3 regions of the Solibacillus sp. FSL W8-0474 genome follow, and region 3 is predicted to be linked to each of the others. Evidence: a T-box and tRNA genes for the amino acid it is inferred to sense, from the RefSeq annotation. Region 3 holds a T-box; the other regions hold tRNA genes.

What was found. The T-box of region 3 lies ahead of argS (arginine--tRNA ligase). A T-box ahead of a tRNA ligase gene usually reads a tRNA of that ligase, here a tRNA-Arg.
Region 1: it encodes a tRNA-Arg, which carries the amino acid that the T-box ahead of argS (arginine--tRNA ligase) is inferred to sense. The anticodon was not compared.
Region 2: it encodes a tRNA-Arg, which carries the amino acid that the T-box ahead of argS (arginine--tRNA ligase) is inferred to sense. The anticodon was not compared.

The regions. Positions count from the first base shown of each region.
Region 1 covers NZ_JBBOQJ010000001.1:3,335,388-3,346,029, reverse strand. Annotated here, with positions in the region: gene NYE67_RS16970 (gluconeogenesis factor YvcK family protein) at 1-490, shown strand, start outside; gene whiA (DNA-binding protein WhiA) at 539-1,480, shown strand; gene NYE67_RS16960 (HPr family phosphocarrier protein) at 1,660-1,917, shown strand; gene clpP (ATP-dependent Clp endopeptidase proteolytic subunit ClpP) at 2,146-2,739, opposite strand; tRNA gene NYE67_RS16950 (tRNA-Arg) at 2,937-3,008, shown strand; gene NYE67_RS16945 (basic amino acid ABC transporter substrate-binding protein) at 3,963-4,745, shown strand; gene NYE67_RS16940 (amino acid ABC transporter permease) at 4,775-5,476, shown strand; gene NYE67_RS16935 (amino acid ABC transporter ATP-binding protein) at 5,477-6,199, shown strand; gene NYE67_RS16930 (basic amino acid ABC transporter substrate-binding protein) at 6,348-7,133, shown strand; gene NYE67_RS16925 (Parvovirus coat protein VP1-like protein) at 7,365-7,625, opposite strand; gene NYE67_RS16920 (Zn-dependent hydrolase) at 7,790-9,037, opposite strand; gene NYE67_RS16915 (PucR family transcriptional regulator) at 9,163-10,642, shown strand, end outside.
Region 2 covers NZ_JBBOQJ010000001.1:2,751,025-2,761,666, forward strand. Annotated here, with positions in the region: gene NYE67_RS13925 (SIMPL domain-containing protein) at 135-788, opposite strand; gene NYE67_RS13930 (cation:proton antiporter) at 984-2,126, opposite strand; gene NYE67_RS13935 (SGNH/GDSL hydrolase family protein) at 2,303-2,986, opposite strand; gene NYE67_RS13940 (DNA polymerase III subunit alpha) at 3,346-3,825, shown strand; tRNA gene NYE67_RS13945 (tRNA-Arg) at 3,985-4,058, opposite strand; gene NYE67_RS13950 (metallophosphoesterase family protein) at 4,237-4,737, opposite strand; gene NYE67_RS13955 (XTP/dITP diphosphatase) at 4,852-5,445, opposite strand; gene rph (ribonuclease PH) at 5,442-6,197, opposite strand; gene racE (glutamate racemase) at 6,323-7,123, opposite strand; gene NYE67_RS13970 (MarR family winged helix-turn-helix transcriptional regulator) at 7,140-7,583, opposite strand; gene NYE67_RS13975 (helix-turn-helix domain-containing protein) at 7,657-7,878, opposite strand; gene NYE67_RS13980 (acyl-CoA thioesterase) at 7,948-8,391, opposite strand; gene sdhB (succinate dehydrogenase iron-sulfur subunit) at 8,562-9,338, opposite strand; gene sdhA (succinate dehydrogenase flavoprotein subunit) at 9,355-10,642, opposite strand, start outside.
Region 3 covers NZ_JBBOQJ010000001.1:1,470,420-1,481,061, reverse strand. Annotated here, with positions in the region: gene NYE67_RS07245 (ribonuclease HI family protein) at 1-93, shown strand, start outside; gene NYE67_RS07240 (MFS transporter) at 142-1,329, opposite strand; gene NYE67_RS07235 (MarR family winged helix-turn-helix transcriptional regulator) at 1,335-1,733, opposite strand; gene coaW (type II pantothenate kinase) at 1,861-2,697, opposite strand; gene NYE67_RS07225 (3'-5' exonuclease) at 2,801-3,871, opposite strand; gene NYE67_RS07220 (GNAT family N-acetyltransferase) at 4,064-4,645, opposite strand; gene NYE67_RS07215 (hypothetical protein) at 4,671-5,438, opposite strand; gene NYE67_RS07210 (alpha/beta fold hydrolase) at 5,469-6,320, opposite strand; gene argS (arginine--tRNA ligase) at 6,692-8,368, opposite strand; T-box leader at 8,409-8,625, opposite strand; gene NYE67_RS07200 (hypothetical protein) at 8,697-8,990, opposite strand; gene NYE67_RS07195 (anti-sigma factor) at 8,972-9,961, opposite strand; gene NYE67_RS07190 (sigma-70 family RNA polymerase sigma factor) at 9,954-10,442, opposite strand.

The sequences.
Region 1 (10,642 bases), 1.9 Mb from region 3:
AGAGCCGAGCAATTTAAAACCGTTGCCAGCTGCTGTTCACGCAATTGAACGCGCGGATTTTATTTTGATTGGACCAGGCAGTCTTTATACGAGCATCATTCCGAACTTATTAGTTAAAGGAATTGGCCAGGCGGTAATTCGAGCAAAAGGTGAGAAAATCTATATTGCTAATTTAATGACCCAGCAAGGTGAGACAGGTCAATATACAGCCTCACAGCATATCGAGGCCATTCATGCGCATGTAGGCGAACCGTTCATTCAATCGATACTGATTAATGAAAAAGAGCTTCCGTCGTCAGTTTATGAAAACTATCGTGAAGAAAATGCCGAGCCCGTAAAATTTGATATAGATAGAATAAAAGAGATGGGCATTAATATTATTCAAAAGGAAATTGCACTTATCCAAAATGGGACAGTACGTCATGATGCGAGTAATTTAGCGGATTGGCTGTGTGAATATACAATACTAAAACAACAAACAATGAAGTAATATTACTTGTAATCACTACATAGTTTGCTAGGAAAGGGGGAGCACATAATGTCATTTGCATCTGAAACAAAAAAGGAACTGACACAGGTTGAAGCGGATGACAGTTGTTTGAAGGCTGAAGTGTCCGCCCTTATACGAATGAATGGTTCGTTAAGCTTTGCGAATCGTCAAATAAGCTTAGATGTTCAAACAGAGAATGCAGCTATAGCACGTCGACTATATATCATTGTAAAAAGGCTCTATCCATATAATGTAGAGCTTCTTGTGCGAAAAAAAATGCGCCTGAAAAAGAATAATGTGTACATATGCCGTGTTCGGGAAGGTGCCCGTGAAATATTGGATGATTTAGAAATTGTATCGAATTCTTTTGAATTTAATCATACGATTTCAAAATCGATCATTCCGCGAAACAGTGAGCGCCGTGCCTATTTACGTGGGGCATTTTTAGCAGGCGGATCAGTTAATAACCCGGAGACTTCCTCTTATCATTTGGAAATCTATTCTTTATATAAGGAGCACGGGGAAGCGTTGGCACAGCTGATGAATCGTTATGATCTCAATGCAAAAACAATCGAACGAAAAAAAGGCTATGTCACTTATTTAAAAGAAGCAGAAAAAATTTCGGATTTTATGAATTTAGTCGGTGCTGTACAGGCAATGCTGAAGTTTGAAGATGTACGAATCATAAGAGATATGCGTAACAGTGTAAATCGTATCGTCAACTGTGAAACGGCTAACTTAAATAAAACAATTGGCGCGGCACTGCGGCAAGTTGAAAATATCCGGTATATTGATAATGCAGTGGGACTTGATCAGTTACCCGAAAAACTACGAGAAATTGCCCGTCTTCGAGTCGAATATCAGGATGTTACATTAAAAGAGCTTGGTGAGATGGTATCAACAGGCGTTGTAAGTAAATCAGGCGTTAATCATCGTTTACGTAAAATTGATGATATAGCGGAGGCCCTCAGACGTGGTGAAAAAATTTAGTGGCATTGGCTACGTAGAATTTTGGAATGAAACTTACGATTTAAGTACATTTATGCTAATGTATAGGTAATAATGGTAACGATTTCATGTGTACCGGAATCTATTATTGTTCTTTTCGAATAATTCCGATAAGATAGATAAAAGTAGCGATGAACGGTTGTGAAAGGGAGTATATCAAGATGATCGAAAAACAAGTAGAAGTAAAGCTGAAATCTGGCTTACAGGCAAGACAAGCTGCATTATTTGTACAAGAAGCAAATCGTTTTAAAGCAGACGTTTTTTTACAAAAGGATACGAAAAAAGTAAATGCAAAGTCGATCATGGGGATTATGAGCTTAGCAGTGGCTAAAGGTACAGTTGTCACATTATGTGCTGATGGTCACGATGAAGAAAAAGCCATTAATGCTCTCCAGCTTTTAATCGAAAAAGCAAACTAACTTGAAAAGCACAACCAATTCACAGGATGAACGGGTTGTGCTTTATTTTTTTGGGGGAGTGGCGATTAAATGAAGGAGAGTGACGAATAAGCTTACCTTTTTGGCGATTATCGTTATTGAAATGGCGAATAAATTTACACTTTTGGCTATTAAAATAGAGCGAGTGGCGAATAAAATGATGCATTAAAAAAAGCACACAGGATTAACTCCTGCATGCTTCATGTTACATTATTTATTTAATTGGTTACGCTCATAGATTTTGTCGATAAGACCATAATCTAATGCTTGCTTTGCAGTCATGAAGTTATCACGATCTGTGTCGCGCGCTAATGTTTCGTATTCTTGGCCAGTGTTCTCAGCCATGATGCGGTTTAATTTTTCGCGTAAATGTAAAATACGTTTTGCTGCGATTTCGATTTCAGTTGCTTGACCTTGTGCACCGCCAAGTGGTTGGTGAATCATTACTTCTGCATTCGGTAATGCAATTCGCTTACCTTTTGCGCCAGCAGAAAGTAAGAAAGCACCCATTGATGCTGCCATACCGATACAAATTGTTGAAACATCCGGCTTGATGAAGTTCATCGTATCGTAAATAGCCATACCCGATGTGATAGAACCACCTGGTGAGTTGATGTATAGGTAGATATCTTTATCTGGATCTTCTGCTTCTAAAAATAGTAGCTGTGCAACGATTGAGTTTGCTACGTTGTCATCGATTCCGCTACCTAATAAGATGATGCGGTCTTTTAATAAACGTGAATAAATGTCATATGCACGTTCCCCGCGATTTGTTTGTTCAATAACTGTAGGAATTAAGTTCATTGAATAATCCTCCCTTTGTTAAAGCTTTTATTCGCATTCTTATGCTGAAAAATGGAAATCATTTCAGCTGTAAACCTATCATACACGTATTAGTCAGTTATGGTCAAATATAAACTCTGACTTTTGCTATTGAAAATCTGGCGTACCATCTGTATAATGGGAAAAGTTGAACATATACTTATTTTACTTATTAATATGTCCTCGTGGTGTAATGGATAACACTTCAGATTCCGGTTCTGAGGCTGGGGGTTCGATTCCCTCCGAGGGCGTCTTTTTTTTTTGCGAATAATTAAGTATTAGCGTTCTTTAATAGGATGATAAGCATTCTAATTCCATTATTTAACATTCGTTTTAGGCACTATACTATAAATTTCCGAATTCTGTATAATTTAAACGCACTTTTAAAAAATATTTAAATTCTTTAAATGAAATTTATAATTTAGACTTGAAAAAAGAGAAGATAATTAGTAAATTATTAAAGGTTATGTTCAAGCGATACTATATTATCATGTCCAATAGGACGCCATTTTACTGTTTTCATATACTTTTCTATATCAATTGTAGAAAAATAGCATAATCGTTATTGTTCTACAATGGAGAATGGATTTTTTGGTAGGATAGAAGGAATCACTGTACCGATTCCTTTTATCCTTCGTTCATTCTTAAATCAAGACTACTTTCGGGATTGCCGTGAAGTAGTCTTTTTTTATACCCTAGTTTAGGGTTTATCACCTTAAATTGAGGATGATAAATAATGAGATAAATAGCGGAACGAATTTCCGTTATTTCGAAAATAACGGAAGAGATTTCCCTTATTGGTCTAAAAAACATGGAATTTCGGAATTTTATTTAAAATAACGGTAAAACGTTCCCTTATTTATTCAAAAAATGAGCTACAGCATTCAAATAACGGTAAAATCTTCCCTTATTTTAGGGGGCACTGGCAACCGCATGTTATGGTAATGAACCCAAATTTTTTAAAAGAGAGAATAAATATACAGTGTTCATCGTATAAAGAAGATTAAAAAACAAGAATGATATAATAATTTAATGAATAAATATTAAAAGATATGCAGATTTCTTATCAATTTTGTTATAAAAATTCATCATACTGCAATAATAATCAATTTTTTAAAAATTAAATGTTGTATATTAATTGGGGAATTAATATAATTGAACAAGATATTAATTAAAAAATTAAAAACTCCAGGAGGATATTTATAATGAACGCTAGAAAATTACTTAAATGGGCAGCCCCTTTAGCAGCAGCTTCAATGATTTTAACAGCATGTGGAACAGATGATAAAACATCGTCTACAGGGGATAAAGAATATACAAAAATCGTAGCAGGTACAGAAGCGACATATGCTCCTTTTGAGTATTTAGATGATAAAGGAAATGTAGTAGGTTTAGATGCTGATATTTTAGCAGCAATTGGTGAAGAGATGGGTATCGAAACAGAAGTTAAAAATGTTGGCTGGGACTCAATGATGAGCCAAGTGACAAATGGTGAGATCGATATGGGTGCAGCAGCCATTACGATTACAGATGAGCGTAAGCAATCATATGATTTCACAGATCCATACTATGAGGCGACATTATTAATCGTGACAAAAGAAGATTCTTCAATTGAATCTTTAGAGGATATTAAAGACAAAAAAATCTCTGTACAGATTAATACAACAGGTCACAAAGCAGCACAAGACTTACAAGGCGTTTCAAGTTCAAAAATTTTAGCATATGAAAACTTTTCAATTGCACTAACAGAAGTATTAACAGGTGCTTCAGATGCGGCGATCGGTGATAATGCGGTTATTTTAGAATACTTAGAGAAAAATCCGGATTCTGGTTTAAAAGCGATTGAAGACGATTCATTTGAAAAAGATTACTTTGGTTTCATGGTGAAAAAAGGGAATACAGAGCTATTAAATATTTTAAATGAAGGTCTGGACAAAATTAAGGCTAACGGAAAATTAGCTGAAATTACAGGTACAGAAATCGAATAAGCTATTTTTAATTTATTGGAGGGTTTCAGATGGAGTTTTTTGATTTTTTCCGTTGGGAAATTATCTGGAACTACCGTGAGCTATATGCAAAAGGACTTTGGGCGACCATTGTTCTAACCGCATGTGGTTATATTGGTGGTATCATTTTCGGTCTACTATTAGGGTTAGGCCAAGTTTCGAAAAAGAAATTGATTTACTGGCCGGCTAAATTTTATGTAGACGTATTCCGTGGTACACCATTGCTAGTGCAATTATTATTAATTCACTTAGCTGTTATTCCAACTATTTTTGGTTCATCACAAGGTTGGTGGGTATCGGGTATCGTAGGATTAATTTTAAATAGCGCGGCATACAATGCGGAAATTTTCCGTGCAGGGATTCAATCAATCGACAAAGGGCAAATGGAAGCAGCAAGGTCATTAGGTTTAACGCATAGTCAGGCGATGCGCAAAGTTATTTTACCTCAAGCATTCCGTCGTATGATTCCACCACTGGGGAATGAGTTTATTGCCTTATTAAAAGATTCATCTCTTGTAACGGTTATTGCCGGTGCAGAAATATTATACGTGAGTAAAGTCGTTGCCGGAACGTATCAGCGTTTCTGGGAGCCATATTTATTTGCAGCGTTCTTATATCTTGTATTAACGTACGCCGTAACGAAGCTCATCGCATTTATCGAAAAGCGGGTCGATATCAATTACAACCCACGTAAGAAAAAGGAGCGCGCGTAAATGATTAAAGTAGAAAACTTACACAAGCATTTTGGCAAGCTCGAAGTGTTAAAGGGCATTGATTATGAAGTTCATGAAAAGGAAGTTGTGTGTGTGATCGGTCCATCCGGATCTGGTAAATCGACTTTCCTCCGTTGCATGAATTTACTGGAAGAAGTAACAGATGGCGCGATTTATATTAATGGTGTCAAAATTAATGACCCGAAAACAAACATTAACGATATCCGAACAGAAGTAGGGATGGTATTCCAACAGTTTAACTTATTCCCGCACATGTCGGTTATTGATAATATTACAATGGCTCCGATGCAAATTCGCAACTTAAATAAACAAGATGCCGAGAAACTAGCAATGGAGCTACTTGATAAAGTTGGATTGCGTGAAAAAGCGGATAATTACCCGCAGCAATTATCAGGGGGGCAACAACAGCGTGTTGCAATTGCACGTGCTTTAGCAATGAAGCCAAAAGTGATGCTATTTGACGAGCCAACTTCAGCGCTGGATCCTGAAATGGTTAAAGAGGTTTTAGAAGTAATGAAAGACCTTGCCAAAGAAGGTATGACGATGGTAGTTGTCACACATGAAATGGGCTTTGCACGCGAAGTTGGTGACCGCGTACTGTTTATGGATGGTGGCTATATTGTAGAACAAGGTCATCCGGAAGAAGTATTCGGCAATCCTCAAAATGAACGCACGAAGGCGTTTTTAGGGAAAGTATTATAGAGATAGAAAAAGGCTATCTTTTACTATATTAAAATATAGTTGAAGATAGTTTTTTTAATATAAAATATCGGAAAATTCTAAATAAATGTTGTATTACTATATCCAACAAATGTATAATTATAACGTAAAATGTATAGGGGGATTTACAATGTCAAATAAAAAATGGTTAACAATGATGCTGCTTGTGGCATTATCATTAGTTTTAACTGCATGTGGTACTGGGGATAAAGAAACTTCCGGTGCAGGTGCCGAAGATAAATTTTCTAAACTATTAGTCGGCACGGAAGCTACTTTTGCTCCGTTTGAATCGATGAATGACAAAGGGGAAATTATCGGGATTGATGTAGATATTATGAATGCAATCGGTGAAGAGATCGGTTCAGAAATCGAATTTAGAAATGTTGGTTGGGAGCCGGTATTCCAACAGTTAAAGAATGGTGAGCTGGATTTAGGGGCATCAGGAATTACAATTACAGATGATCGTAAACAAACATTTGATTTCACAGATCCATATTATGAAGCGACATTAATGATTGTCGTAAAAGAAGATTCACCGATTACAACATTGGATGAATTAAAGGATGAAAAAATTTCTGTACAAATTAATACAACAGGTCATGAAGCGGCGAAAAAACTGCAAGGTATGACGAGCTCGAAAATTTTAGCTTATGAAAACCAGCCAATTGCCTTCCAGGAAGTAATCAATGGCGCAACAGCAGCGGCAATTGGTGATAATGCAGTAGTAATTGAGTACTTAAAAAACAATCCTGACTCAGGCTTAAAAGCAATTGAATCAGATCAGTTTGAAAAGGAATATTACGGCTTTATGGTGAAAAAGGGAAATACTGAGTTACTTAATCTTTTAAATGATGGTCTTGCGAAGATTAAAGAGAATGGTAAGCTTGAAGAAATTACAGGACAAAAAATCGACTAAGAGGGAAAAATATTTTCCGCTCCCGCCAGAATTGATTTCCGTTACGGGGACGCTTTCCGGGGGCACGGCCTTACACGAACGTCTCAGGCGTCGCGCTTTTCCCCAGGAGTCGCCCCTTCACTCCAATCAATTCATTTTGTCACTGATATTGCAGTTGCAGTTATTTGCACTTAATAGTTAGATGAATAGGCATGAAACCTTGTTAAAGGATTTCATGCCTATTATTTATTGTTATAAAAGATTATTTTTAACGTGGATGGCTTTAGAGAATAATCTGGCGTCTCTGCCCATTTTAGTGGGAGCGTATTTGTATTGGCTTAAACAGTGCTGGAATAGTGCATCGCAATATCTTTTATCGTATCCGTAGTCATAGCATGCATCGTGGTACATACAGCAGTTATCTACTGCATTTGTTGGTGCACCGGGACCGGTACAGCCAGGACCGCAGTATCGGTAACCCGGATAACAGAAACCGAATGCAGAGCGTCTCATTGTTTTTATCTCCCTTCTTTTTAATAGTTACCATATAGTATGATTTCCTAAATAAGAAGGGGAGGGCTAATCTAGTTATTACTAGGTGAAAACAATGCATAAGGCCCTGCATGATGTTAGTTAAAAAGCAGATTGGAGAGAGGCGTTAGTTTAGCCTCTTCTCGTTAGTTCATGCTAGCGGACTTTACCGGTAAAACGGCGCTTTCTGCGATTTTTAAAATGGCATTTACAAGAACGTCCGCACCCTTTGAGCATTCTTCATAGGAAGTGTATTCATCTTCACGGTGACTATAGCCGTTTTTGCTAGGGACGAAAATCATTGTGGATGGGATATACCCGGCAATAAATTGTGCATCATGACCGGCGCCGCTATACATTTGTTGGCTTGAATATCCTAATTCATTTACGCTTGCAGCTACGGCATCTATGACTTCCGGTGCGAAATGGACAGTGTCGCGGCTCCAGAGCTTCTTATAGCTAAGCTCACAATTTTCGATTTCCTTTGGCAGGTCAAAAATGATTTGTTCTACTTGCTGAATAACAGAAGGGTCTTGATGGCGGGATTCTAACGAGAATGTTACTTTATTTGGAATGACCGTATGAATATTCGGGTAGGCGTTAATGCGCCCGATTGTATAAACAAGATCATCAGGAAGCTGTTTTAGTTTGTTTTGCAGAATTGAAATAATTTGCATTGTGGCAAACATACTATCTTTTCGCATTGAAATAGGAGTAGTTCCGGCATGATTTGATTCGCCGGTTAATGTGATGTCATAACATACCATGCCAAGTACTCCTTCAACGACACCGATCTCTTTTTTATAATGTTCCAGCACGGGTCCTTGTTCAATATGGAGCTCTAAATAGGCGTGGGCATCTGTTAAGCGGTTTGCGATATCGCCTTCATAGCCGCTTTGTTTTAGGGCCTGTTCAAAAGTTACGCCTTCTACATCTGTGGAAGCGAGCATGTTTTCCTTTTCGAATTTTCCTGAAAGTACGCCCGAAGCCATTAACGAAGGTTCAAAGCGTGCGCCTTCTTCGTTTGTGAAGTTCACGATTGTGAGAGGGTGATTCAGTTCAAGGCCTGCATCAACGATCGTTTGTACGGCCTCTAACGCAGTTAAAACGCCGAGCACGCCATCAAAGCGTCCGCCTTTAATAACGGAATCCAAATGGGAACCCATTACAATCGGTAAATGGTCGGCTTTGCCTGGCAATGTTGCATACATTGTCCCCATATCATCTGTTGTGACAGTCATGCCAAGCTGTTCGCAAGTTTCTTTTAATTGGTTGCGGGCTAAAATATCCTCCTGGGAAAGGCTTAAACGTGTGACACCATTATTTTCCGTAGCTCCAAATTGACTGTATAAATCAATACTATTTTTAAGTCGTTCACGATTCGTTTTTAACATTAGGAGTCCCCCTTTAATCCATTAATATATATACATTAGCATTTTCATATAACAAATTAATATATACCTAATGTAAAATGATACAATAATTGTATGGACGATTTGTTAATTAGAGGAGGCTGCCTATGATAACTGTAAAAGAAGTTCTTAATCGAAAATACTTTGAATCTGCCAAAGTTGTTGCAGGTCAATCAGGATTAAATCATGCGATAAAATGGATACATATATTGGAAGTTATCGATGTGAAGCAGTTAATAACAGGTAATGAGCTCATTTTGACAACAGGCGTTATTTTAAAGGATAACGAGCAAGGTTTTTTAAACTTTGTCCAGCAGCTCAGTGATTTGGAAGTAGCGGGACTGTGTATCGAACTCGGTATGTACATTCAGGTCGTACCGGAAAGTGTCGTTAATTTAGCGAATAGTCTGGATTTTCCGCTCATTGTGTTTCAGGAAATCGTGCCGTTTATCGGGATTACGCAGGATTTGCATACAGCAATTATTCATCAGCAATACGATATACTGAGGCAGCTGGAGGATTATTCCCAAAAAATAAACAACTATGTTTTAAAGGTGAATGACAAAGCGAAGATTCTCCAATACATGCAAAAATATTTAAACGTGAATACTTACTTTGAAGTGAATAAAGGGACAAGTCTCGCAATCCCGGATAAAAAGATTGAAAATTATAAAGATTTCATCAATAGCTTGAACAATAAGAATAAGGCGAGTCTTGAAATGACGTTATTTGATCAAGTATATGGCACGGTTCATATTTATTCCGAGAAAAGGGAAATTACTGAATTGGATTTGCTTATTTTGGATCGGACAGTCGTTACATTATCTCAGTTTGTTTTAAGGGATTTATATATTGAGGAAAAACTTGAAAGTGAAAACCGTAAATTTTTTGAAAAGTGGCTGGAAGGTAAAAACAGTGATGATGAAATACGTTATTTCATTGAAGAATCAGACCAGAAGCTAAAACAAAACGGCTGGATGGTCATGATTCATCAGATGCGAAGAAAAAATATTATTAAGGATTTAACGAATTATAAAATTAATCTTCGTCAAGCTTTGCAAAAGGAAGGCTTTTATACATTTATCGTAGAGCAGTCGCAGTATTTAATTTTTATATTGAATGATTTGGGGCCGGAAGATACGTATAAAGAACGTATGAAGCGTGCGATGAATGAGCTGATTAATCAGTACAGGCTGGATACACTTATTGCGGTAGGTAAATATGTTTCTCATTACAATGAATTGAAGGAAAGCTATCAAACTGCGCAGGAGACACTTCAAATACGGATGACGAATATGGAGCTCTCTTATTTCTATGATGAGCTGCTTCTTTATCATATGGTAAAGGTTTTGCAAAATAATAACAGTTTAATGCAAGCAGCAAAGGAAAAGATTGAAAAGCTCAGTCAGTATGACAGTAAGCACAACACGAATTTAATTCAAACGTTGGATATATATTTTCAGTGTAACGGATTGAAAAAGGAAACGGCCGAAAAATTATTTATTGTGCGTCAAACGCTGTATCACCGTCTTGAAAAAGTGGAGCAAATTATTGGCAATGATTTTATGAATTACGAAAATCGTTTAT
Region 2 (10,642 bases), 1.3 Mb from region 3:
ATCATGCTTTTACATGAAAGAATAAGCAATACAAAATAAAAACCAAACTGAAAAAGTCCTTAACAGTTTGGTTCATTTCTATTTTTTATTTGATAGAAAACGGAATTTAAAATTAGAATATCTAACTTACTGCGCTAATACTGAAATTTGACTTTTACAGTAGCTGTTACTGTTATCAAACCTGGTTCAATCGGTGTAACAGCCTGTTGGTTACTTAGTTGAAGCATTTTGTATGGAATAGGAGTAGCAGTATTTGTCTCTTCAATTATTTCTATAGGTAACGGTTCTAAAGTTGCATGCATCGTTTCAGCCATTGATTTTGCTTTACCTAACGCGTCAATCAGGGCATACTGAAGTGCCTGACGATAGTAAGTATCTACGTGCTCTATTTTAAATTGTATGCCCGATACATGGTTCGCCCCATTTCGTGTCGCTGTATCGATAACCGTACCAACTTGATTAATATTCACTATTTTTACAGTAATTGCATTTTGAACTTCATAGCCTCTTAATACTTGTTTTCCATCAATATAGTCATAGGTTGGAAATATATTATAAGCTGACGTTTGCATTTCATCTCTCCGAATATTTAAATTCAAGAGCGATTCAATAACCCGATTCATAATAATCGCATTTTCATGTTGAGCAGAACTGACATTATCTCCTTCTGTACGCACTTCAGTTTGAATTTGCGCATAATCTGGTTGAAGCGTTATTTCCCCATTACCCGAAACTGTCATTTCCCGTGAAGTAGGTAATGGCTGATACTTCATTTGTGGATAATACATACCTCCCACCTTTCTTCTAATGTTTTTAACATACTATGCGAGTTAGTATTAATTCATTTTTATTTCTGATCTTTTTAATCTAGGTGTGTAAAAAAAATACAATTTTTCTCCGGAGAGAAAAATTGTATTTTGTAGGATAATTGTTTTTCGTTTTGATTACTCACGGGCACGGCCTAATTATGTCCTGGCCTCTTCTTACTCTATGACAATTCTCTTTCCAAAAATTGCTTTTAGTAAAGGCGGAGTAACAATTGTCGTTACAATAATGACGATAATAACGGAAGTATAATAATTTGCTGGTAATAATCCACCTTCAAGTCCCATTGCAGCTAATATAAGTGCAACCTCACCTCGGGAAACCATTCCTGCACCAACACCCATCGATGATTTCGTATTGAAACCAGCTAGTTTGGCACCTAATCCTGAACCAACAAATTTGGAAACAACTGCAATAATTGAAAATACGACTATAAACCCAATTTGATTTCCAATTCCATCAAATGAAACCGCTAATCCGATACTTACAAAGAAGAACGGTACAAAAATTCCATACGCGATTGGTTCAACTTTGTGCTCAATTTCTTTTCTAAATTCTGTTTGTGCAATGGCAATTCCGGCAAAGAATGCACCGATAATTCCCGCTATACCTAAAAATTCTGCAAAGTACGATAAACCAAAGCAAATAATCAAACCTGCACTCAATATTGATTCTGTAACTCTAAATTTCTTAAATGTACGGATAAAATGTGGAATAAACCATTTTGCAAGTACGATTAAAATTACAAAGAACAGTATTTTTTTCCCTATTAATAATCCAATATTCGTATCCGAACCTGCAAAGAAACTCATTGCAATGGCAATTAAAATTACGACTACTATATCATCCAATACAGCAGCGCCCAGTAACGTTGAACCTTCTTTACTATTTAACCAACCTAGTTCACGCATTGCTTGAACAGATATACTTACAGATGTAGCAGAAAGCAATAGTCCAATAAAAATAGATTCTCCTACAGACATTCCGTAGTATTGGGCTCCCGCGTAACCTAAAATAATCGGTAAAATAATACCGCCTAATGCAACAAATATCGCTGCCTTTTTATTTTTATTCATTTCCTGAAGATCTGTTTCAAGTCCTGCCAAAAACATTAATAATAAAACTCCAATTTGACTAAATACCGTTAATAATTCTGTATCGTGGATCCATCCAAGTAATGCCGGCCCTAGAATGATACCAACAATTATTTTTCCCAATACTGATGGTTGGCCTAACCTAGCAGCTAAGTGCCCTGCCAATTTTGTAGCAAATAAAATAATAACAATTTGTAAAATAAACATAAATTTCCCCTTTCAAATGCAAAAAAGACAAGGCGGTGCCGTAGCTGACTACGACTCCACCTTGTCTTGCATTTATTAAATTTATTGTTCCTGTTTATATATTAATATATTTACTAATTTAATTGCAAGTACTGATTATTTATTTTCCGTAAAAAATTACACATTTCGACAAAATTTTAATCACTGTAAAGCAAGCGCTCTATTTCAGTCGCATATATGTCTGCAACAAGTTGTGCCCCAGTACTATTAAGGTGTATACCATCTAACGTAAGATGTAGCCCTCGTTTTTTGGATTTTTTATCAATTTTTGAAGGTTTCTTATAAAAAAGAACGTCGGTCATAACACTCAATACTTTTGTGCTGATGTAATTCGAGCTATTCACTGCTGAAAGATGATTCAGGAAAGCTGTTTGGACATCTAGAAAACCAACATTTGTCTGTTTATGTGCAATGGATTGGATAAGGTGATTCAATTCTTTAATTTCATTATTGGGAGCATTATTAGTATTTTCACCAACTATAGTCGGGGTAACTGTTACGACATTATTTGACGATTCTATAACTAGCTCTAAGACTTTCTCATAGTAAGTCTGAAATTCATCATAATCTTTCGCAATCGGCTGCGCTTGAACGCTAAGCAGTTTTGAATAGACATCATTTACCCCAATCCATAGGAAAGAAAGATCATAATTATCCTCTAACTTTTTTTCTAAAAGGCGCGTATATAAACTTTTCACTGTTTCCCCTGGTTTACCAAGGTTAACAAAAGTGATATTTGGAAATTTATCTTCTAATATCGTATGAAAAGGCACCCCTGGACGACCTTCAGTTAAACTGTCACCGATTAATGCAATTTTCATTTTGTATCCCTCCCCTTAATACATTAGCTGTTTTTAGCGGCTCTTGTTCAAAGTTTTATCTTACCTATTCGTATTAGCCAATCCTTCTAATCAATTATATTCCATTTAACGGAAAATATAATTAACTTCCCTTTTCTATAACGTGGCACAATTCAATAAAACGCGAAAGAAGTTGAAAAAACGAATTGAATGTTATACCAAGGCGAAAAGCGTTAATCATCTATAATAAGTGCTCTATAATTATTAAGTATTTAATCCGTTATATTCGACATATGTTAATTTATGAAACGAATAAAAAAAACCTTTTAAGGTTAGAATACTCATAATTTATAAATCAATGTAAAAAGGATGATTATTAAATGAGTGTTATGGTACTAGACAACAAAAGAATTCTTCTAAAAGGAATTAATAGGTACGAGATAAATTCTGATGAACTGTATCATAGAAATGATACGGAAGAGGAACGTTTTTTTTTCATATTGCTTAATCAGGATGAACTTTGGAGTGAATATAGTTTCAAATATTTATATATTGAGATGCGTGATGGCAATTTATATAATTTTTATTCTGATAAAAAATTAGATTTTTTAATGAAACAAATGGCTGAATATTTTACAGAAATGGGCATTGATAGTGAAGTAGAAGACTGTATTTATGATCAAATTTCTAATAGTTATGATATTAGTGAAGAGTTAGAAGAGATACTTGAAGAAGACGAGGACCTAGAACAAGCTGTTGAAAGTTATGTAAGGATTAGAGATGCATTCACATTCATATTAGTTAATGAAGACATTTCAACTATAGCAAATAGATTAGATAATGCTTTTGGAGTGATATAAGCATTAAATCGATCTAAATAATGTTTGTTGTTCTTCATTAAAGATTTTGATTAAGTACGTTTTAAACGATCATTCGTACCTTCTTTTTGTAAACACAAAAAAACCCCTAACATTAAGTTAGAAGGTTAATTTTGCGTGGTCTAAACCACAAATTATATACGTCCCCAGTAGGATTCGAACCTACGACCGCACGCTTAGAAGGCGTGTGCTCTATCCAGCTGAGCTATGGAGACAACTGCTTCAATAACGTAATTGGTATTAAAGACAATTTTTATTATATGGTACATTAACTAGAAAGTCAACAATCAATTTCATAAAAATTATTATTCAACTAAAATAAAATTCACTTTCCAGGAGTAATTATAAAAAAGTGAAGCCCCCTTGATAAAAAGTGGACTTCGCTTCTTCAATCTAACGTTCAAAAAACATTTGATCGATTAAATTATTATTATCATCATAGCAATCTAAAGTAAAGTGTGTAGGAGTAATTGTTAGTGTAACAAAGGATTTTTCTTTAATGCCCCGAGGCTTTAATAAGCTACCTGGATTAATAAACAAAGTATCTTCTATATACTCCGCGGCTAACACATGTGAATGACCGAAGCACACTATTTGGGCACCAACTTCCTGAGCCCGATAGACTAACTTCATCGGAGAGTTTTTCACATCATATAAATGTCCATGTGTCACATACACACGGTCTCCATTTACTTGGAATAGAATCTCCTCTAAATAATTCGGATCATGGTCACAGTTACCTTTCACACGCTCAATTTCTTGCATCGATGGATGGGTATACGGTAATTCGCTATCGCCACAATGGATTATTTTATATGCGTCTGGATGGTAGCCCTTTACACGTTCAATGATATCCTCGTCACCATGTGTATCACTCATTATCAATAGCTTCATTTCGTAACCACATCCTTTCCATTTATATACATATTGTGACAGGAATGAATCAAAAATTCAATCGTTATTGCACAATTCTATTAACAGTTGTTTACAATGCAAGAAAAGTACTACTTATTTAAGAAATTCAGCTAACTGTAAAGCAAGCTTGCGAATCGCATTACCACGGTGTGATATAGCGCCTTTTTCTTCGGCTGAAAGTTCGGCCATATGCTTTTCTAAGGCAGGTACATAAAAAATCGGGTCATAACCAAAACCGTTAGTTCCCTTCTTCTCATGCGCAATCACACCTTCACATGTTCCAAATACTGTCTTCGTTTCTAAATTAGGACCTGCAATCGCCAACGCACAGCAAAAACGAGCTGTACGCTCATCTTCCGGTACATCTTTCATGTTTTCCAGTACTTTTACCATGTTCGCCTCATCGTCATGGTCTCCAGCATAGCGTGCAGAATAGACACCCGGTTCACCATTTAATGCATCAATAGCTAAACCGCTGTCATCTGCAATCACAATTTGACCTAATAGGTTGGCTAATGTCTCCGCCTTTAAAATCGCATTTTCTTCAAATGTTGTTCCTGTTTCTTCAATTTCCACATCTGGTGCTACATCAAACATTGTAACAACCTTATAGCCGAATGGTTCAAAGAGCGCTTCAAAGTCTTTTGCTTTACCTTTATTTTTCGTTGCAATGACTACCTGTTTCATTTTGGTTCCACCTTCCCAATCAGTTGTGCGATTTCACCTAAAGTATTTTTTTGAATAATAATCAATTCTGAGATTCCTGATTCGCCTAAATCAAGCAGTTCATTCAACTCTGAACGAGTAAATGTCGATTCCTCTCCAGTACCTTGTAATTCAACAAATTCGCCAGCACCTGTCATGATAATATTCATATCGACTTGGGCTGCTGAGTCCTCAATGTAGTTTAGATCCAATACTGCACCAATTTCAGCTAGTTTCCCTACACTTGTAGCAGCTAAGTAATCAGTCACAGGGAATTTTGCGAATGGTTTTTCAGCATCTAATTTGGCTATCGCTTGTGTCATCGCTACAAATGCTCCAGTAATCGAAGCTGTACGAGTTCCACCATCGGCTTGAATAACATCACAGTCAATCCAAACTGTTTTTTCGCCCAATGCCTCTAAGTCTACGACAGCACGCAATGCACGGCCGATTAAGCGTTGAATTTCCATTGTGCGACCACTTACCTTCCCTGCAGAGCTTTCACGGCGTGTGCGTTGCTCTGTAGCGCGTGGTAACATTGAATATTCAGCCGTAATCCAGCCTTTACCTTGTCCACGTAAAAAACCTGGTACTCTTTCTTCTATCGTAGCTGTACAAATTACTTTCGTTTGTCCAACCGTAATTAGTACCGAGCCTTCCGGATGCATTAAATAATTATTTTCAATTTGAACTGGACGTAATTCATTCACAGCTCGTAAGTCATGTCTAGTCATTCTTGACCTCCTCAATTTGTTCGCGCACTAATCTTAACACACTTTCAGAACGGTCAAAAGTGTAAACGCAAGACATAGAAGGAAAAAGGCCCAAATTAGACAAAATGCCTAATCTGAACCTTTAATTACTTTTCAAATGTAATTTTGCGTATATCCAGTTCATCATTCTCCAACCAACGTTCTGCAATGGAACGGAAAATCGGAACGGAACCGGAAGCATATAATATATGTTTTGGTGGTTCCTCATCTGTTCGCAACTGCCCTTTATAGCTTAAAATTGCTTCGACATCTTTGGCAGTTTCTTCAGCAGATGACAAAACATGAACATGTGGACCAACTGCTGCTTCAATTTGTTTTTGTAAAATAGGATAATGTGTACAGCCTAAAATGACTGTATCAAATCGCTCATCTTCCAATGGCTTTAATCCTTTTGCGACAAGATCATATGAAAACTGACCTTCATACTCGCCACTTTCAACAAGAGGAACAAATGTCGGACAGGCGAGTGGAATAATCGTTGCTTTTGTTGCTAACGATTTTACCGCCTGTTCATAAGCGCCACTTTTAATCGTGCCTTCTGTTGCGAGTACTACTACTTCATTACGCTTTGTCTTTTTTATTGCAGCTCGTGCCCCAGCATTAATTACACCTAGAACAGGAAATGGCATATGCTTTTGTAAACTTTCCAATGCAACGGCTGTCGCAGTATTACATGCTATGACAAGCATTTTCACATTTTTCTTTTCAAGTACTTTTGCCATTTGCCATGTAAAATTACGTACCTCTTGTTTCGTGCGAGGTCCATATGGACAGCGCGCCGTATCACCTATATAGTATATTGTTTCATTTGGCAATAGCTCCATAATCGCTTTTGCCACTGTTAAACCGCCAACTCCAGAATCGATTACACCAATTGGGGCATTCACTTGTACCGCCTCTATCCTATTTCATTAATAAATGTAGTTTTTGTAAAGTTCGTGATAATTGCTCGAATTCTTCTTCGTTAAATTCCTCTGTAATATCCCGTAAATAATCTTGACGCTTAAGAATCACTTCTTGAATAATTCGCTCGCCTTCGGATAAAAGATGAATACGTACAACACGGCGGTCATTTTCGTCACGCACACGTTGTACCAATTCATTTTTTTCCATCCGGTCTACTAAATCCGTCGTTGTCGAAAAAGCTAAATACATCTTCGTCGACAAGTCACCAATCGTCATATCACCAGATTCATGCAACCATTGCAATGCAATAAACTGCGGTGGGGTAATTGTATAATTGCTTAGTATTTCGCGACCTTTTTGTTTAATTAAGTGTGAAATATATCTTAATTCTTTTTCTAGGATTGCTACAGATTCAGAGCTATGTGTGCTGTGATCTTTCATCTACTCCATTCACTCCTCGATGCGTTTCATAGTTCTATTTTGAAGTTTTTTTTGTGAAATAGCAAGTCTTCAATCAGTATATTGACAATTCTTGAAGTCTTAACAGCTCCAGAATTGCTTGAGTACGACTTGATACACCCAGCTTTTGAATCGTATTGGAAATATGATTTCGAACAGTTTTCTCACTAATACCTAACTTTGCCGAGATTTCCCGAGTTGAATAGTCCTTTATTAAAAGCTCAAAAATTTCGCGTTCTCTTTTTGTTAACAGCGAACGATGCTGCGGACGATTCATTTTGCAACACCCTCCTATCTTCTTCCTTGTACATTATGTCGAATATACAAAGCAGGTGAGGGCATTTAACTATTTCCCGAGCAATAATTTTTTTTGGTCCTCTAATAAAGGGACACCTTTCCCCGTATTATGATTCAATTGTACAAGCGTTCCACGTGCTGTGTAGCATATTTCATCTTTTTTATTCGTCACCATATAATGCAAATCAAGTGATGATGTGCCGATTGATGCCGTTTTAACGAAAATTGTCAATTCCTCATCAAAAAACACTTCCTTCAAATAATCACATTGAATATCTGCTACTACAAACATACTTGTATCATCTGATCCTTCTATGAAATTAAAACCCATTGCTTTAAAGTACTCAATTCTTGCATACTCTAAATATGCAAACACTTTCGTATTATTTACATGACCATACATGTCTGTTTCCGAAAAGCGGACACGTACTTTTGTCGAAAAAGAAAATCCAGCCATCCACTCTTTCACATCTTGAATATATGTAGCTCGCATAAAAACATCCCCCTTTTTAAATAAATCATCATCCCCTGATAATGAATATGCATTCATTATAGCATAATTTGTAATTTCGTTTAAATACGAGAGCACGATAAAAGGAGTTATTCATACAGAAGTAAAAAAAAAGACTCCCACCAAAGCGGGAGTCTTTTAAATCTATTAGATTAGTCAACCATATGGTCAGAACCGAAGAAGTTCTTGAACATTTGAACTGTTGTTGCACGGTTAAGTGCAGCGATAGATGTTGTTAAAGGAATTCCTTTTGGACAAGCAGCTACACAGTTTTGAGAGTTACCACAGTTTGCAAGACCACCGTCGCCCATAATTGCTGCTAAACGCTCGTCTTTATTCATTGCACCAGTTGGGTGAGTGTTGAATAAACGAACTTGTGATAATGGTGCTGGACCCATGAATGAAGCTTTTTCAGACACGTTTGGACATGCTTCCATACAAACACCACAAGTCATACATTTAGATAGCTCATATGCCCATTGACGTTTACGCTCAGGCATACGTGGACCTTCACCTAAATCATAAGTACCATCGATTGGTACCCATGCTTTAACTTTCTTAAGTGCATTGAACATGCGCTCACGGTCTACTTGTAAGTCACGTACAACTGGGAAAGTTTTCATTGGCTCTAGGCGAATTGGTTGAGTTAATTTATCTACTAATGCTGAACAAGATTGTTGTGGACGTCCGTTAATAACCATTGAACATGCACCACAAACTTCTTCTAAACAGTTCATATCCCAAGTTACCGGTGTCGTTTTTTGACCGTCAGCAGTAACAGGGTATTTTTGAATATGCATTAGCGCAGAGATAACGTTCATACCTGGACGGTAAGGAACTTCAAACTTTTCAACGCGTGTAGCACCGTTCTCACTATCTTGACGAACGATTTCTAACTTAACTGTTCTTTCAGTATTTACTGTTTCCATTTTTTAGTTCCCCTTTCTACGCTGAGTAGTCGCGTTTACGTGGTGGAATTAACGAAACGTCTACTTCTGCATAAGAAATAATTGGTTCGCCCGTTGCAGGGTCGAACTTCGCCATAGTTGTTTTTAAGAAGTTTTCATCATCACGTTCTGGGAATTCTGGCTTATAGTGAGCACCACGAGATTCGTTACGTAATAATGCACCCTTAGTCATAACTTTAGCTAAATATAGCATGTTCTTTAACTGACGAGTGAAGTGGGCACCTTGATTCGACCATTTTTGAGTGTCGTTAATGTTGATGTTTTCCCAACGCTCTTGTAGCTCAGTTAATTTCGCATAAGTTTCTTCTAATTTTGCGTTCACACGTACAACAGTCATGTTGTCAGTCATCCACTCACCTAGCTCTTTATGAAGTAAGTAAGCGTTTTCTGTACCATCCATGTTTAAGATAGCTTCCCATTTTTCTGTTTCTTCTTGTACGCGGCGAGTGTAGATTTCTTCTGGTAAATCTTCAGCATGCTTTTGAAGTCCTTTAATGTACTTCACAGCATTTGGTCCCGCAACCATACCACCGTAAATTGCTGATAATAGTGAGTTAGCACCTAAACGGTTTGCACCGTGTTGTGAGTAATCACATTCACCCGCAGCAAATAATCCAGGGATTTCAGTCATTTGGTCATAGTCGACCCATAATCCACCCATTGAATAGTGAACTGCCGGGAAGATTTTCATCGGTAATTTACGTGGGTCATCCCCTACGAATTTCTCGTAGATTTCAATGATACCACCTAATTTAATATCTAATTCATGTGGATCTTTGTGGGATAGGTCTAAGTATACCATGTTTTCGCCATTAATACCCAGTTTTTGATTTACACACACATCAAAAATCTCACGTGTTGCGATATCACGTGGTACTAAGTTACCGTAAGCAGGGTATTTTTCTTCTAGGAAGTACCATGGCTTACCGTCTTTATAAGTCCAAACACGTCCACCTTCACCACGAGCAGATTCTGACATTAGACGGTTTTTGTCATCGCCAGGAATTGCAGTTGGGTGAATTTGAATCATCTCACCATTTGAATATGTTGCACCTTGTTGATAAACAATCGATGCAGCAGAACCTGTGTTAATAACAGAGTTCGTTGTTTTACCGAAGATAATACCAGGTCCACCAGTAGCCATAATAACTGCATCACCACGGAATGAACGGATTTCTTCGCTTTTTAGATCTTGTGCTACGATACCACGGCAAACGCCTTCATCATCAAGCACAGCACCAAGGAATTCCCAGTGCTCATATTTT
Region 3 (10,642 bases):
GATCTTTATTTTATTAAATGGATTCCTGATAAAGAAAATAAAGCCGCAGACGCCCTTGCACGTGAAGCAATATTAAAAAATACAGACCAATAATAAAACGATTCATTTATCCAGCTAAGGTGTAAATGAATCGTTTTTGTACTATTCCGATTGATTTTGAAGTTTTCTATGCGTCATCATATAAATCACTAACACAAGGAAAACTAAAGCCGCTGAACTCATATAAACGGTCTTATAGCCTGCAGCTACTGCTACAACCCCAAAAACATACGAGCCAACTGCTATCCCTATATCGAATAACGTAAAGTACGTAGCTGTTGCATATCCGCTTCGCATAGGTGAAGTCGACTGGATGCATAAAGATTGAAAACTCGTTGTTAATGTCCCATATCCGATCCCTATAAAGATGGCCGACAATAAAAACGGTATTGCCTGCTGAGCATTGGCAAGTATTACTAAACCAATACTAAAGAGGAAGAACGATGGGATTATAACGTATTTTGCTCCGAATGTATCATAGATTCTCCCTGTAAACGGCCGAACTGCAATCATCGCGACTGCAAACACAGCATAGAAATAACTTGCTACTGTAAGTAAATTTCGTTCTTCTGCATATAACGATAAAAAAGACAAAATGCTGGCATACGAAAATGCGATTAAACACGCTATGGCAGCAGTCGGCAATGCTCTTTTTTCAAATAAATCATTAAATGAAAATTTGAATTTACTCCCCTGTACGGGTGTTACATAATTTTCTTCTACCGGTAATGTTAATGCCAGCAAACCGCCAGCCGCAACAAAAGCAGATAACACAATAAACAGCACATTGAAGCTTGCGTATTGGATAATAAGTAACCCGATAAATGGCCCGAATACTACTGCCAAATTCGTTGACATTGTAAAATAGCCTAAGCCTGTTCCTTTACGTTTAGCAGGAATAATATCTGCTGCCAACGAGCCTGATGCTGTTGTAGCAATACTAAACCATATTCCTTGGAAAAATCTTAGTGCCAGCAATAAAATAAACGGTTTAAAGAAAATATATAATATGGTGCACGCTAAATAAAAGGCAAGACTGACTATAAGCAGCCTCTTCTTCCCAAATACTTCTAGTAATTTTCCGCAAAACGGTCTGACAATTATTGCCGAGATTAAAAATACTGTAACGAGTAATCCTGAATCATCATCCGATTTTCCCAGCACACCGATTGCATATAGCGGCAATGTCGTGATTAGACCGTAAAACACAAAGAAAACGGACATGTTTGTAAAAAATAAGCTAATAAATTGTTTAGTAAAAATTTTGTTCTGTTGATTTTGTTGCTCCATTTCCATTAACCTTCTATCTTTTTAAGTATCCCCTTTAGGAGTTCCTGATCTTCGTATGATAACTTTTTCTCTATTTCCTGTTCAAACGATCGAACAGACGCTTCAATGGGCCGAAACTGCTCCAACCCTTTCTTTGTTAAGAAAATCATTTTTTCGCGCTTATCCATCGCATACAGTCTTTCAACCCAGCCTAGAGATTCCAAACGATTAACCGTTCTTGTCACAGTTGGTGCTTCCACATTTAAATATTTCCAAATTGCAGTCAGTGACATTGGTCCATTTTGGTGCAGTAAATAGAGGATTGACCATTGTGAACTATAAAGACCATGTGGTTTTAATACTTCATTTAATTTATTGACTAAATAACGATTTTGTTGAAAAAACATGTGAAATAACTCATTCAACATATTTACCCCCGATTTATTTACCTAATTAAATAGTTTATTCATATGTTACGCCTATGTAAACATTATGTAAAGTAAGATTAAAAAAAAAGCATTTAAACTATTTTACTAGCTTAAATGCTTCAAATTATATTTTATGGTGCTCACGAATATTTATTAGTGCACCAATAGCACCTGAAAATCCGCAATCTTGTAAAAATATCGGTTTATGCTTTTTTAAAATTGTATAATGCTCTATTACCTTTTTTAGCTGTATGTTGTCTATTAATGTCGAACCAATGTATACAATATAATCCGTATTATGTTGCTCTGCTAGCTGAATGCTTAAAGTTGAGATTACTTCGCCAATCAGTCCTTGAGTTGTTGCCAAAACATCATTTTGGTCAAATTCACGTTGCTCTGTAATACCAACTTTACCGAAGTTGCTAGCTGTTAAATTTCCGTCAATCGGTGTATCCATTCCTTGGTATATATCCTTCACAAGTAAATCGATTCCATCACGGCTACCTTCAAAAGCATTAGATTTAATCTCATCAAAATCAGAAATACCTGTCATAATTGTGGCAAGTCCAATTAACGTACCCCCACCTACACCAGTACCTCCAACACGCTGATGGGAATTCCCATCCATATAATGAATTGATGTCCCCGTACCGATATTGGTAATAATACTTTGAGAGATGGAATGACCTTCTTTTTCCAATAAATAGCGCACACCTTTTAATGTTGCTTCAAACTCTACAATATATTGAATCGATTTCATCGTTTTTAAAACATCTCGTAATTGCTCAGTTCGGCCTCCTGTCAAGCCGATTTCTTCTACTTGAGGATGTTTTTCCAACCATTCTCTAACTAAATGCATTTCATTAGATGGAAAGACTGTCAATGTAAGCTCCTGCTGATCATTCATATAGGCAAGCTTTGTCAACGTACCCCCTGTATCAATTCCAATCCATGTTGACATAAAATAATCTCCTTTATCATTCCAACGAGTAATTCGTACTACCCTATCATAACTTAATGGACTTCTGCAATAAAGAAAAATTCTCCTACTATCGGAGAATTTATTATACTTGAATTATATCCTTTTCGATTAAAGCACGTTTATGAAACTCTTCAACAAATACATGTTCATACTTGCGCAATAAGCGTAAAATTTTTGCCTCGTAGGAATGCGTAGATTCTTCTACTAAATGGAATTTAGCTATAATCTCTTCTTTTTTCAATAGATTTGTTAAGGTCATCACTTCTGTTTTTGGTAATGCCACATTGTGCAGCTTTAAAATTTTGGACATAGACCTAAGTGGTGTACGTGAAATTAATATTTTGCCCATTGCATCTTGTGAAATTTGCTGCAACAGCTGTTTTGCCTGCTCATTTGGCTTAATAATGATTCTTTCTATTGTTGTAACTTCCCCATCTTCATTTTGTTGTTCCACTGTATAAACTGTAAAAGGAAGTTCATCTCGAAATGTTTGCATGGATTGTATATGTACTTGCTCGTCCTCTACTTTGCAATATGTAGTCGAAATCACTAATTCATATGTTGTTTCAAGCATGCGTAAATTCGTTAATACTAATAAAAAATCGTCTGTTTGCTGCTGTTCAATCAATTTTTCCCCGTCTACTTCCATAAAAATTGAAAGAAGACTAGCTGCATCTGCTAAAGCGCGATGCTGTGTTTCATTTTCCAAACCGAGCTCTGCCATTAATCCACCTAATGACGGTTGCTCTTTTATACCTTTAGCAATCATATACTTTTGTTGAAAATCAATCATTGGATATAGACAATCATTTTTTATGTAATTGCGTGAAAGCTCCTCTTCTAGCACTTTCCGATCAAATTCCCCAAATGTCAAAAATATATAATCCTGTTTACACCAGCGTTTAAATTTATAAAACGCTTCTTTAAATGACGGCGCATCCAGTAATTGTTCTGTTGTAATACCCGTTAATTTTTGAATATGTACATTTAGCCTTTTAAACTTGTATGGTTGGATTAACTGTGTAAAAGTTTCGGTCGTACCATCAGGCAACCATTTAACTGCACCTATTTCGATAATATATTGCTTCCCTCGAATCAGGGCGGCTTCTATATCTATACTTATATATGTTTTTGTTCTTCCCAAATTTTTCACCTACTATTTTAATAACCGTTCCTATTCAAAAGAAAATAATGCTCTTTCTATTGTATATGAAAAAACAGCGTCTGACACGGTATGTTCGTATATTCTGCATTAATAATGCTAAAAGATAAAAAACATGTATTTTATGTTGGTAGATTATCTATCTCCCATAATAAAATTTCTTCTATATTAAAAGATTTCGTCTCACGGATTTAATAATTCCTGAGTAAACTTTGCCTTCACCTTTTCCCACTCTTCTGCAACTATGCTATACATGACAGTATGGCGAATTGTCCCTTCTTTTCGAATCATATGATTGCGCAAAATCCCTTCTTTCACTGCGCCAATTCGTTCAATTGCTTGTTGTGAACGGATATTTTCATGCCCTGTTTTAATCTGAATGCGGTTCAAATGGAGTTCCTCAAAGCCGTACTGAAGCAATAAAAACTTACAATTTGTATTAATTGCTGAACGCCACACACTTGGTTGGTACCATGTTGAACCTATTTCAATTCGTTTATGAGGGAGTGATATATCAAGAAAAGACGTACAACCAACGATCCTATTCGTTTTCTTTTCAATTACAACAAAAGTATAGGTAATACCTTTTTCACGATCTGCGATAGCATTTTTTACATAGCTTTCCACCGACGCAAGATCAAGTAAACTAACCGACATATGCTCCCAAATCCGCTCATCGTTAGCGGCTTTCCTTATGCCTTCGATATCCCCGATTTCAATAGGTCTTAATATGACAATGTCATTTTCTAAAAGTATATTTTTCATAGGATCTACCTTCCTTTTCGGGGATCTAGATTTCTGCAATTTTAAACAATTGCTCATCAAAATCGAATATCTCATTTTTCTGTATCGTGTCTTTAAATAACTGTGTAACTAACTTGGCAGCTGCCATAATGTCGGAGCTGTCTGTTGTTGACGGATAGCTCTTCTTTAGTTGTTTTACAAAGTCTTCCTCTAACGTATGATATGCCTTAAATTGATGTAACTTCTTTTGTTCATTTAATATTTGGACAGTTAAAGTAAACTCCCGCAGCATCACCAGCATTTTCATAGCAAAGATGTCATTTCCACGCTGAAGCTCAATGTGCAACTTTCTTAAATGATAGGCAAACTCAAAAACTATATCGAACTTTTTTATGTAAGGCTGTTCTAGCTTCTGAAAATTTTCGTGTTCCTCCAGCATTTTCGGCAGTACTTCCCCGTTACGATCGAATATTAATTTCCATAAAGGCGATTTTACGTTTAAAAATGAAGTTGGTAATACTGAAATATTCATCTCTAAACCGTTTTCGTAAAAAGGAATAAGTAAAAGAATTTGATCACTGAACTTGCCTTCTTTAATGAAAAATGACCCCATATTTTGTAGCTCAGTCTTTATTAAATCTTTCGCTACATCCACTTGTTCTGTAGTTGCTACCATTAAATCAATATCGGAAAATTGATCACTGTAGCCTATCGTTCCTGAACCTAGTTGAATAATTCCTTCTACCACGTTAATCGCCTGTATTTTTATAATAACGTCTTGAAAATACCGCTCTCTATCAGTTTCCATATACATATAGCTGTACTCCTATTTTAATTTTCAATTTCAACTGTTTGGAACGCCCTGAAAAATTTCCTGAACAAATTTGGCAAACTTTTCTTCTTCCTCGATACAAGGATGATGATTACTTTCACTAAACGTCGTCAAAGTCGCATTTGGTAATAATTCCGCAGCTTCCACTGCGTATTCGTATGGACATTGTGCATCATATAAGCCTCCATATATAAAGGCTTTTGTTTTGACATTCGGTAGTTGTGGTCGTAAATCAAACGTAGGCAACTCGTCATACGAAAAATAGTCCAATCTTTTCGATACTGTTTTTCCGCTGTTCGGACGGCTCACCATATTCTCAAAGCTTTGTTCTTTATATAAAGACATTAGTGCCCATTCTTTAGAGCCCGCTTGTCTTCGTTCCACTGTTGAAGCTGGATCTTTCAGCATGGCTAAAATTTCTAGAATTCTTTTATTGTTAGGGTTTTCCTTGCAATAAACGCTTCCAGGATGATGCATATAGTCAGAAGATGCACAAAGACCGCCAGCTACAATAAAATCCACACTTAACGGATGTAAAATGGCATATTTTAATGCAAGCATTCCTCCTGTTGAATGTCCGGCAAAGCCCCATGTCTTATGTCCGAGCGTTTTACGTATTGCCTCTAAATCTTCTACACTATCCTGCATGCTATAGTTAAATGCCGTTAAATCATCTGTTGATTTGCCACAGCCACGTAAATTCACTAAATATACTTTGTAAAATGGTACAAACATTTCAGCAAACCGGTTCCCATTAGCGTTGTACTCACTATATAAATGAGTTACACATAGCGGACTGCCTTCCCCCTTTGTAAAAACTTCGAAAACTCCATTCTCGGTATGTATTAACTGCTGTTCCCACATAATAATCCCCCTTGCGAATTTTAAATATTCAAATAAATTTTCGCATAGTTTTCCACCTTACACAATGCCAATTGGAAATTTTAACTATTTCTCCCTTCGCATTTCATAAGAAGAAGGGGTTGAGGCTTGGGCAAAACAAAAATACAATTTTTCTCCGCGGAGAAAAATTGTATTTTTTGGATATGCGGAAAATTGGTTTCCGTTCCGGGTACGCTTTCCGCGGGCACGGCCTGAGCCTGTAGTCTCAGGCATCGTGCTGTTCCCGCTGGAGTCGACCCTTCACTTCAACCAATTTTGATACAGCTTGTTTTTATTAAACATATTCTGCTCAATAAAAAAAGTTTTCTATTTATGCTCCAGCACCTCTTTACTTACATACTTTCCGGAGATTGCACCCCTAACAGTCTCATACCATCCTTCAAAACTGTCGCCACAGCAAAGCATAATACTAAACGGCTTTCCCTTTGGTCATCTTCAACTAATATTTTTGTATGAGCATAATATTTATTAAATACTCGTGCTAATTGCAGTACATATTTCGCCACTATGGAAGGATCCGCCTGCTCAAGGCTATCTGAAATAACCTGTGGATATTGCTGGAGCAGCAAAACGATTCCCCAAGCTGATTCCTCCAGCTCCTTTACCGTTACTGCTTCATTAAGCGTAAATTGAACTTTCTTTAAAATAGAACAAATACGAGCATGCGTATATTGCACATATGGCCCTGTTTCCCCTTCAAAATTCAACATTTGCTGTAATGAAAACTCAATATCGTTCAAGCGATAATTTTTTAAATCATTAAATATAACTGCACCAATTCCAACCTGCTTGGCAATCTCCTGCTTATTTCGTAAACTCGGATTTTTCTCTTCAATATTTTTAGAGGCCGTTTCTACTGCTTCCTTTAATACATCTTTTAGAAGAATCACTCTTCCTTTCCGTGTAGACATCTTTTTGCCGTCTTTAAGCATCATGCCAAATGGGACGTGCTGTAAATTTTTTGACCATGAATAGCCCATTTTCTCAATAACTTTAAATACTTGTTTAAAATGTAGTGTTTGTTCATTTCCTACTACATAATAGATTTTTGATGGCTTAAAGTTTGCCTGTCTATAAAAGGCAGCTGCTAAATCCCGTGTTGCATATAATGTGGCCCCATCTTGCTTCGTAATTAAGCAAGGAGGCATATCTTTTAGAAGGACGACATTCGCACCATCCGATTGTGTTAGTAACTGTTTATCTTTTAATTCATCGACAATTGCCTGCATTTTGTCATTATAAAAAGCTTCTCCTTCATATGCATCAAATTGAATATTAAGTTGGTCATAAATTTGCATAAACTCCTTTAAAGAAGCGTGTTTAAACCAATTCCATAATTCTAGTGCGCTTTGTTCATTTTCTTCCAGTGCTTTAAAGGCGGCTCTTGCTTGATTATTTAAATCTTCACACTTTTCCGCTTCGTCATGGAACTTTACATATAACTTTAAAAGTTCCTCAATCGGTGCAGCTTCCACTTGTTCTTTTTTGCCCCATAGTCGGTATGCGACAATTAACTTTCCGAATTGTGTACCCCAATCACCTAAATGATTGACACGTATCACTTCATAGCCATTTTTCTCCGCAATGTTTGCAAGTGCATTCCCAATAACGGTAGAACGTAAATGTCCCATTGAAAATGGCTTGGCAATGTTAGGTGATGAAAAATCGATTACAATATTTTCATTGTTACCTTGTTTTTGACCATACGTTTCCTTTACTAATGCAATTTCTCCTAATACCTCTTTTGTTACTTTTAGTTTATTTACAAATAAATTAATATAGCCGCCAACAACTTGAACCTTTTGAATAAATAGATCGTTGATGTTGCTACTTATTTCTTCTGCAATGACATTCGGTGATTTTTTGAATTTCTTTGCCAATGTAAAGCATGGAAACGCGACATCTCCTAGGTGTTCATACTTTGGTTTTTCTAATAACGTTTCGATTTCATTTAATGTGAAATCATGTTCTACTGCCTGCAGTAAAATTTCCGCAATTTTTCTGTTCATCAGCTATTCCCCTCCAATATAAAAAGCCCTCGTCTCCAATATTAGAGACGAGAGCGAGGAATCCCGTGGTACCACTCTAGTTGCCACAATTTGTGACCACTTTCCATTGCTAACGAGGTGACTCCCCGGCTTCCCTACTTCATTTCAGGTTGCTTCTCCAAAGTGCGTTTCATTTACATATTTTGCACCAGGCTTTCACCTTCCCCGGCTCGCTAATCAAAATTTATGTAAATTACTGTCTTTTTCATCGAATTTAATTTATAGAATTATATCCATTAACTTAATGCGGTGTCAATCCAAATTTGTACTATTCAGATTAATAAACACCTCAAGGGAATGGTACAATGATCCATCCAAGTAAAAATATACTAAAGAAGAATATTGTTAAAAACAGAATAATCCCTAATGCCCATACACCTAAAAAACGTGATTTCTTTGAAAAGATGGCCGGCCAAGCAAATATAAAGCCAATTCCTAAAATAAGGCTGAAATACTCAAATAAAATAGAATCATTTGTTAGCATACTTATATTTAGTAATAATAATGTGAAAAGCCCACTAGCAACCGAAATCCATCCTGCAATTACCGGTATTTGCAGCTTCTTTAATTTGTCCAGTTCCATAATTTCACCTCACCTAACTTAATTTTACGGATTAAGTTTATATCCTCTAGTTTTTCAATTTCATTTTTGGGTCCTGTTACAACTACCCCATAGGTTTTAATCCCGTTTTTATTAATGTAGTCAATTCGCTCAGCCAGTTCTAAATTTTTATGGCTCGATATCTTTGTAGCTAAGTCCTCATATTGCACAATATAGTTTAATATATCAATAAACACCTGCTCATTACTGTAAGCATCTCTAAAAGGTGACCAAGTCGTATTATCGACCTGTACGGGATAACCGATTGGTGATACGACATCGCCATCTTTACTCAGATTTTTCTCCTCTACACCCGTATCAACTGCCGCCCAAACAACATCTACATTTGGAAAGCTGCTTCGGATTTCATCGACTGTATGCAAGTCATGGAAGGAAATATACGCTTCCACAACCGTTTCATCCGGCAAACCTCTTAAAACTTCCCACTCCCTCCACGTATCTACCTCAGATTGATTTTTAGGATGTGTGAGCCACGGACTTGTTTCATTTGGGTTTTTCCTTTGGACACGCTCCAATTGGGAACTCACTTCTTTTTTCGTTAAATTTCCTAGTGTATAGCGCATATCGTAATTATTAACTTTATAATCTTCCTTCCCTATACGCTTATACTGGTCAAACTCCAGCTGCATTGAAAATGGGAAAAATTCCATATCAAATTCTATTTCCTCAAGAGATGTATTCGGCTCCGTCACATATAAAGTCTGACTCGTTACATCCATTAAAGTTGTCGATTTTGTACCAAATGCGTAATAAAGAAAAGTAAAAATATAGCTGACAGGAAGAATCATTAAAATAATGGTAATCGTACCTACCATCAAATTCATTTTAGAAAGTGAAACAGAACGTCTCATCTGTTGATTTAGCTTTTGTTGCTGCGAATCGGACAATTGCTGTTTTTTTGAGTTCGCAATTAATTTTTCATACTCATCCATTTTTAATGCCCCCCTTTTCGATAATAGATCTCATTTTTTTTCGCCCTCTTAACAAATGACTTTTTAGCGTATTAAGCTTCAAGTCCAAAATTTCCGCTGCCTGTTCATTCGTACAATCCTGCACATCACACAACAAAATCGCCTGCTTTTCAATTGGTGTCAATTGGTCCAATAAATTTAAAAGAGTTGTAAAACTGTCCTCCTGCATATAAATCGTCTCAGGTGTTGCATGATCGATTCGTACAATCTCCTCATATGGCTCACTACGTTTTTCTTTTCGGCAATAATCGATATACGTGTAATATGCGACTTTAAAGAGCCAAGGTTTGAGTTCTTTAATTGGCTGAGCAAGTAATGTTACATGGGCTTTATAAAATGTATCCTGCAATAAATCCTCAGCCGTCTGCGTATGGCGGCAAAGAGAGAATAAATAATTATATAAATCTTTTACATACAACGAATAGATTTGTTCCAGCTTCATTACTTCCCACCTTTCACCCTATCCTCGATTAAATGCACTATAAAGTTGCAGTTTATTGTAAAAATATTTCTATTAATTTAATTAACCGGTAAATTCACCCATATTATGAGCACTGAAAAATCAAGAAAATTACTCGTACGATATTCTCAGTGAATCTGATGCGAATATTGAAACGACTTAACTAAAAGAGAAAAAATAGG